Regions from separate parts of the Pseudoalteromonas sp. SWYJZ98 genome, predicted to be linked through region 1. Evidence: riboswitches for the same ligand, from Rfam matches in the RefSeq annotation. Region 1 holds a riboswitch; the other holds the start of a gene.
What was found. Region 1 has a riboswitch for lysine ahead of lysC (lysine-sensitive aspartokinase 3). Riboswitches for the same ligand answer to the same signal wherever they lie in the genome.
Positions count from the first base shown of each region.

Region 1 (4,271 bases):
CACGATTTATTTCAAGCTGAGAGGATTTAGCCAGTGGAATTAAAATATCTTGGTTTAACAAACGATTTGTTTCTTTATAAATGCGTTCGTTTGACCACGTAGGCTGCTTTTGCTTAATCGCGTTTTGTACGTCTTTTAGGCTAAAGTCAGCCATTTTAAAACGTTTAAATAATAGCTCTAATACACCCCAATGTTCGGTTATGGTGTTTAGCAGCTTTTTAGCTGGGATCATAAGGGGTTACAACATCCTAGTATTTTATTATTGAGTTCTTTTAGAAGACTCATTATTACGTATTTTTAATTAACCTTGTCTGTATATAGTATTCGTTTTTAAGACCATTTAATAATAGTTTTTGCATAGAGGCAGTGCTAAAATTCGCGCCGAAAATAGGCACATGAAATGGAATGTTATTTGTGTATTCTTTAAAACTATATCAAAGGTTGTTTAACTACCATGGTTTCCTCGATTATTCTAACCCTGATAGCGATTGCATTTTTACTGATCGTTATAGAAGATATAATCCATGTCAATAAAGCTAAAACCACGCTGTTTTTTGGTACGCTTTGCTGGATTCTTCTTTTTATATACCCTATACACGGGCAAAGCCCCGATACGATTCAACATCTTTTAAATGAAAATATTTTAGAAATTGCCTCATTATGGCTATTTTTAATGGCTGCAATGACCTTTGTAGCGTATTTAAATTCAAAGGGGTTTATAGAAAACATTGTGCACCGTGTTATGCCAAAAAGTATTAGCGAAAAAAAGCTCATGTTTTTGGTGGGTGGATTTGCATTTTTGTTTTCGTCGATTTCAGACAACGTAACAGCGACGCTTATATCGCTTGCGGTTGTTATGTCGTTAAAACTTGAACCTAAAAAGCTCATTAAATACGCCACGCTTATTGTGTTTGGGGTTAACTCAGGTGGGGTATCGCTAATAACAGGTGACGTAACCACACTGATGATATTTTTAGATGGCAAAGTAACCATTGCTCATTTATTACTACTTATAGCGCCAGCACTTGCAAGCGTTATGCTGCTTGCCGCGTTACTGTCTATAGGTATGAAAGGGCGTGTTGAGTTTGCTAGTGCAGGTAAAACCCGCATTGAAAAAACCGACATAACCATTGCTGTTATATTTTTATCTACCGTAGTGAGCACACTTACGTTGAGTGTAATTTACAGCGTACCGCCTTTATTAACCTTTTTGTTTGGCTTATCAGTGATGTTTTTAGTGGCGCAATTTTTAATGCGCAAAAAAGACATAAACAAAGACATAATCGATTTTGTTCGCGATATAGAATACGACACATTATTGTTTTTTGTAGGTGTACTTTTACTTGTTGGCGCACTTAAAGAAATTGGTATGTTGAGTAAATTTACCGACCTATACACGGTAATGGCACCAGAATACGCAAACTACTTAATGGGCATATTATCAGCAGGGGTCGATAACGTACCGCTTACCGCTGCATTATTAAAAGCCAATATAGTAATGAGCCAACAACACTGGTTGTCGTTTACGTATGCAACGGGCGTGGGCGGTTCAATGCTTATTATTGGTTCGGCTGCGGGCATTATTGCCATGAGTAAAGTTAAAGCGCTTACCTTTATGAGCTACTTGCGTTTATCGCTGCATTTATTAATTTGTTACACGGTTGGATATGCGGGCTCGTATTACATGGGCAGTTTTATTTAACTCATAAATTATTAAATGCTTGACAGCTAGACGTCTAAACGATAACTTTCAAAGCTCCGCTACTTAGTGGGGTTTTGTTTTATTAGCCACTGGTTAATAAAGCATTCAGAAGAGGTGCGATACTTAGGTACTTAATGTTAGGCGACGAAAGCCGATGATCATTAAGGAGGGAAGTACTCGCCGAGGAAAATAATGGTACGTCGTCATTGTTTTTCGGTTTATGGGGCTGAATCCTCAAAACTGTCACCAATATAGGTGGAGAGCTTCTGGCAGTGGACTTATCTTCAAGCATTCCTTTGCCAAGTTCTTCTTGTTTTATTGCGATTTGGATATCGCGAAAGGAGACTAAATGACTACCCAATCAGCGCCACAAACAGTGCCTCAAACAGAGTTAAGCGCAAAATCAGATTACATCGTTGCCAAGTTTGGCGGAACAAGTGTTGCAAACTTTGAAGCGATGAGTCGCTGTAGCGAAATTATTGTTGCAGATAAAAGCGTACGTATTGTTGCCGTGAGCGCTAGTGCCGGCGTAACTAACCACTTAGTTGCACTGTGCAAACCAAGTATTACCTCAAGTGTGCGCCAAGAACACATAAACGGCGTGCTTGCTATTCAACACACTATTTTAGATGAGTTATCGCTAGATGCCGATTTAGCGGTTGGCTTTAACGAAACCCTAAAAGCATTTCAAACATTGGCTCAAGAGTCACTAACAACCGATCAGCAACACGACGAGCTACTTAGCTTTGGTGAGCGTTTGTCGTCGTATTTGTTTGCACAAGTGCTGCGTTTACAAGGTTTAAATGCCGATCGATTTGATGTGCGCAAGGTGCTTAAAACCGACAGCCAATTTGGCAAAGCAACGCCTAATGTTGCAGCCACAGCGCAAGCTGCTAAAGAACATTTAATCCCGTTATTAGACGCTCAAGTAATTGTGACTCAGGGCTTTATTGGCAGTGACGAATACGGTCAAACAACAACGCTTGGACGTGGTGGTTCAGATTACAGCGCTGCACTTTTAGCTGAAGCAATTAACGCTAAAAGCGTGCATATTTGGACTGACGTAGTGGGTATTTTTAGCACCGACCCGCGTTTGTGTGCAAAAGCGACGCCTATTGCACGCTTAAGTTTTGACGAAGCCGCTGAAATGGCAACCTTTGGCGCAAAAGTATTGCACCCAGCGACTATTTTACCAGCGAGCCGTAGCCACATTAATGTGTTTGTTGGCTCTAGCCGCGAGCCTGAGCGTGGCGGTACATGGATTGAGCGCGAAAAATCGCAGCAACCAGGTATACGCGCAGTAACGCAACGTAAAAACCAAATTTTGCTTACGCTTAAAAGCCCAGAAATGCTCCTAGCAAGCGGCTTTTTAGCACGCGTGTTTACACTATTAAGTGAATACAATATATCGGTAGATTTGGTAACCACATCAGAAATCAGCGTAGCTATAACCCTTGATAACGCGCAAAACGCCTCGCGCCCAGAGCTTGATCAAGAATGCCTAGATAAGCTTGCAGAATTTTGCCATGTTTCGGTAGAAAACAACCTAACGCTGGTGGCACTTATTGGCTCTGAGATTCAATTACGCCAACACGAAATGAACTTAATGAGTGTACTAAAAGACTTTAACATTCGATTAATTTGCCACGGTGCTAGTAAGCATAACCTGTGCTTTTTAGTAGAGCAAACTGAGTCAGATAACGTAGTACAGTCTATTCATAGCCGTTTATTAGAAAATGATTTTGCTGCGTAAGTAATCGTTATTCAGGATAATCACCTAGTAAAGTTACCTAGTAAAATTAACTAGTAAAGTTACTTAACAAAATTAATTAATAAAGTCATTTAATAAAAAGCATCGCCAGTCGATGCTTTTTTTATGCACCACACTCACATCAAAACAAACATTGCTGTCACTGCTATCAGCTACAGTAAGGCTATTACTGCAAGCAATAAGCTTTGCACTATTTAATTCGTCAAACACATTGGGGCTAAGTAGTTGTGCAATAGGGCGGCTGGTGGCTTTAGCAAGTGACTCTTTTAATGTCCAAATTCTAAAAAACGTATCTGCTTGGGCTTGGGTATTAGTAGGCTCAGTGATAAGTGTAATTTCATCATTATGATAAAAATGCTTAGCGAGCTTTTCAAACGGGCGCTTTAGGCTTACTTTTTCAATATCAAAACCAAACTCACTTTTATCAAAATTTAGCGCGACCCCAACTAAACCATGCGAGTGCGAAATACAGGTATTTATAACATCACCACTCACATGTATTTGCAGCTTTGAGCTTGCCTCGTCAAATTCGGTACTCATTTTATTAAGCGCCACGTGCGCATGTTGCGGCTGCGCTACTCTAATAAGGTGTTTTAACAATAACCGCGTCGCTAAATACTCTTGCTTAGCTGGCGGGCTTTTACGGCGGTTTATAATGGTTAACTCAAATGGGCTTAAGCAATCGGGTAAATTAAAGTCACTAAGCTCAAGTGTTTTAGCATTAAATAATAAAATACTGTTACTCGCTAAAGATAAATTTGCCAATTGAGTTGAAGTAATACTCAAGGCGTTTTTAAA
Region 1 covers NZ_JADYXA010000004.1:33,167-37,437, reverse strand. The annotation lists gene I6F10_RS04335 (hypothetical protein) at 1-232, opposite strand, end outside; gene nhaD (sodium:proton antiporter NhaD) at 455-1,702, shown strand; lysine riboswitch at 1,804-1,976, shown strand; gene lysC (lysine-sensitive aspartokinase 3) at 2,052-3,455, shown strand; gene I6F10_RS04320 (4'-phosphopantetheinyl transferase family protein) at 3,528-4,271, opposite strand, start outside.

Region 2 (4,271 bases), on a different contig from region 1:
TCATGGCACACGGACCGTAATCAATGGTCTCTCCGCTAACTAGCGTATTATCTGTATTCATTACTCCGTGAATAAAGCCAACACGCATCCAGCTCACAACTAGCTTAACTTGGTTTTTAATCACAGCGCCTAAAAATGCTAAATATCGCTGCGAACCTGTATCGGTTATTTCTGGGTAGTGACGCTCTATAGCTAAATCGGCTAAATTTTTAAGCCCTTCAACATCGCCTTGCGTCGCTAAATATTGAAACGAGCCAACACGAATATGGCTAGTTGCTACACGCGTAACGATAGCCCCAGCTTGTGGCGGATTACGATAAACCGTTTCACCACTACCAACAACCGCTAAGCAGCGTGTGGTTTTAACTCCCAGTGCATGCATTGCTTCGCTCATTACGTATTCACGAATAGCAGGACCAAGAGCACAACGCCCATCTCCCCCTCTTGAGTAAGGAGTAGCACCAGAGCCTTTTAATTGAATATCCCATAACTGGTTTTCATCATCACTAATAGCGCCCAGTAAGTGCGCTCGTCCATCGCCTAAGCGGGGTGAAAAATGTCCAAATTGGTGCCCAGAGTAACCAAGTGCTACTGCAGGAATCGCCTGTTTTTCGTTACCGCTAAAAGTGCTGGCACGCAAATCAGCCGCAACGTTAATATTAAATTGTTTTGCTAAGCTCTCATTCCACAGTAGTAGCTGAGGAGAGGCGACACTTGCAGGGAAATCTTCTATTGCGAAATTTTCCGCAATATCTGTGTATCTTGGCACTAATTTCATGGTAATTCCTATTATTGCTGACTTATACCAACCCGGTTGTCACCTACGCCATAAGCAACAATTAAGCTTAACTCTTGCATACTTAAGCCGCTTTGCTTTTGCATTTCGTTAAAAAAAGCTTGGGCTGCATTTAGTGACTTTTTAGTTTGTAAGCCGCCGTCTATAATTTTATGGGCACGCAAATAATTCTCTACATCGCGTGATAGTAAAAATGTATCTTTACCAAGTGCTCGCAGCGCATAAGGCCCTGTATTTCCGCCTAAACGCGAACCATGTTTTTTTAAATACGCCCACAAACCAATAATATCCTCTGTTGGCCAATTAGCGATAAACTGACTAAAACTGCCATGTTCCCCTGCTATTTCGTGGATCATGTAAGCATTTTCGGTAATTGTTTTTACTTTTTTATAGTTACGAACAATGCGCTCATCCGTTGCTTTTTGTTCCAGCATATCAGGTGGCATCATTAATAACTTGTCAACGCTAAAATCCCAAAAAACCTCTCTAAAGCCCGGCCACTTATTATTTATGACTGACCAATAAAAGCCGCTTTGAAATACTTTTCGAGTAAATTCTTCAAGCCAATCGTCGTCACTTAACGTGCTTAGTTGTTTTTTAGATAGCGGTTTTGCAAGTAATAACTTAAGCATTTTTTCAGAGCCTTTTCGCTCTACCGCTCGCTTATAAATATCGCTAAATTTTTCCATACTAATTAAATACCTCACTACTTATATTGCTAGTGTACGAGAAAAGCACCTAATACGTAACCACCCCTCTTTTCGATGAATTAATCTGTATTTAGTCGCTTGACACCTAGACGGCTAAAATGCTTTAATCGCCGTAATTACCCTATTTAAATTGCACAGGTTTGTAAGTTTTACTCTACAAACAGGTGCAAAGGGCTAGAAGAGGTGCGTTATTCAGGTAGCGTATGTTAGGAGCGCAAACTCCAGTAAGCATACGTGAGGGGAATTAACGCCGAGAAGTAACCACTTTTGCGAGGTGTTTATTTCGGGCGACTAGGTTGAACCCTAGCGACTGTCACCAATAGCTGTTTATAAAAAGCAGCTTGTTAGTTTGGTGGAGAGCTTCTGGTCTTAAATATTAAGGCCGTGCGCCCTATTATTTTAAGCCCATTCGCTCTTCGAATTATTAGTTCGAACGACGTTAATGCGGCTCCTTCCATAAAGCTTTTTAACTCTTCGAATAATACCAATTACATTAAATTAGTTATCGCTAAAATGATCACGTTTTTAATAAAATTGGTACAAATTATAAGTTCGTGAGAGATGATCAACAACTTCAATTTAAACGACTACTCACTGTGGACCGCGCTCGTTACGCCATTTGATCAACACGGCGATGTTGACTACAACACGTTAACTAAGCTGGTTAGTGATCAAGAAGCGGCACATAACGGTATTTTGCTACTTGGCAGTACGGGCGAAGGTTTAGCACTAACGCTAAAAGAACAACAAGCCATTGTTGAGCACGTATGCCAGCTAAAACCAACAGTACCACTCATGGTAGCTGTCGGCGGTAGTAACTTAAAGCAACAAATTGAGTGGGTTAACTACTGTAATACACTCCCAATTCATAGCTTTTTACTTGGCTCACCGCTTTATGCAAAGCCTGGCGCTGTAGGTCAAACTCATTGGTTTGAAAGCCTACTAAATGCAAGCGCTCACCCATGTATGCTTTATAACGTACCAGGTCGAAGCGCTGTTAGCATCCCAGCGGCAACAATTCAAAACTTACAAAACAATAAAAACTTATGGGCGTTAAAAGAAGCGAGCGGCAGTATTGCTCAGTTTGAAGCTTACCGCCAAGCGGCGCCTAATTTAGCTATTTTTAGTGGCGACGATGCGCTAATGCCTTATTTTGCTCAAGCTGGCGCAAAAGGTTTGGTGTCGGTAGCTGCAAACGCATGGCCTGGACAAACTCACGAGTTTGTTCAGCGCAGTTTAAGTGGTCAACACCCTAATTTATTTGCCCTGTGGTCAAGCGCTATTAATAGCCTATTTGCTGTCGCAAACCCTATTCCCGTAAAGGTACTGATGCATTTGCAAGGCCGCTTAAGCAGCCCGCAACTTCGTCCACCTTTAACACATCTTGAGTTAACTCAAACCGATTGCATCACAACTGCAAACAACACCATTTTATCTTGGCATTAAATACAGGTTTTTATAATGAGCTGGTTAGAACTATTAAATAATTTAGAATCGGGCGCAGTACGCGCAGCATCACAAAACGAAAGCGGCCAATGGCAAGCTAACGTAGAAGTAAAGCAAGGCATTTTAGAAGCCTTTAAAAATGGCACTAATACTGAGTTTGCAGGCGGCTTTGTTGATAAACATAACCTAGCTCCACAAGAGTTTAGTACTGACGATGGCGTTCGTATGGTACCAGGTGGCTCAAGTGTTCGCCGTGGTGCTTATGTTGCTAAAGGCACGATTATTATGCCACCAGCGTATGTAAACATTGGCGCATATATCGACGAAGGCACAATGGTAGATAGCCACGCATTAGTGGGTTCTTGTGCACAAGTAGGTAAAAACGTACATTTAAGCGCTGCAGTTCAGCTTGGTGGTGTACTTGAGCCAATTGGTGCAAGCCCAGTAGTTGTGGAAGACGACGCCTTTATTGGCGCTGGCTGTATTATTGTTGAAGGCGTAGTCATTAAAAAAGGCGCAGTACTTGCCCCAGGCGTGCGTTTATCAGCAACTATTCCGGTATACGACTGCGTAAACGAGCGCCAACTAGATAAAGGCGAGCCAATCCCAGAGTACGCGATTGTAATACCGGGCTCTCGCCCTGCGTCAAACGAATGGGCGCGCGAGCAAGGCCTAAGCATGTCGTGTGCGTTAATAGTTAAATACCGCGACGAGAAAAGCGATGCATCGTTATTGCTTGAAGAGGTTTTACGATAATGAGCTTTTTGAGCACGCCTATCAAAACCGCTGTAAATACAATTACACAACAACTTGATACACCTTTTTTTGTTTACGATTTAGATCAACTAAACACGCATCTTGCGCGTTTAGTTGCGCAAACCGATGTAAAACTGTGGTACGCGGTAAAAGCAAACCCACTGTCTAAAATTATTCAAAGCTTAGACAGTGCTGGCTTTAATTTTGACGTAGCAAGTAAAGGTGAGCTTGAGCAAGTACTCGCACAAGGTATTAGCTCGCAGCGCGTGCTCAACACAGGGCCTGCAAAAAGCCCTAAACAAATTAAACACTTTATTGAGCGCGGCGTGCGTATATTCGTAGCAGAAAGCCTCAATCAAGTACGTTGGTTAAACCAACAAGCACAACTACAAAACACGCAGTTACAAGTATTACTGCGAGTGCAATTACGCTGGCCTGAAGGTGAAAAAAACCCTCTGGGCGGCGATAGCCTTACGCCGTTTGGTATGGGTTGTGATGAGTGGCAAGCACTCAATGTAGCTGACTACCCTGCACTTAAATTTGACGGCCTGCATATTTTTCAG
Region 2 covers NZ_JADYXA010000012.1:30,789-35,059, forward strand. The annotation lists gene I6F10_RS09790 (protein adenylyltransferase SelO) at 1-778, opposite strand, end outside; gene I6F10_RS09795 (DNA-3-methyladenine glycosylase I) at 790-1,485, opposite strand; lysine riboswitch at 1,677-1,877, shown strand; gene dapA (4-hydroxy-tetrahydrodipicolinate synthase) at 2,068-2,952, shown strand; gene I6F10_RS09805 (2,3,4,5-tetrahydropyridine-2,6-dicarboxylate N-succinyltransferase) at 2,968-3,708, shown strand; gene I6F10_RS09810 (PLP-dependent decarboxylase) at 3,708-4,271, shown strand, end outside.
Region 2: it holds a riboswitch for lysine, as region 1 does, so the genes downstream of both, dapA (4-hydroxy-tetrahydrodipicolinate synthase) here and lysC (lysine-sensitive aspartokinase 3) in region 1, are expected to answer to the same signal.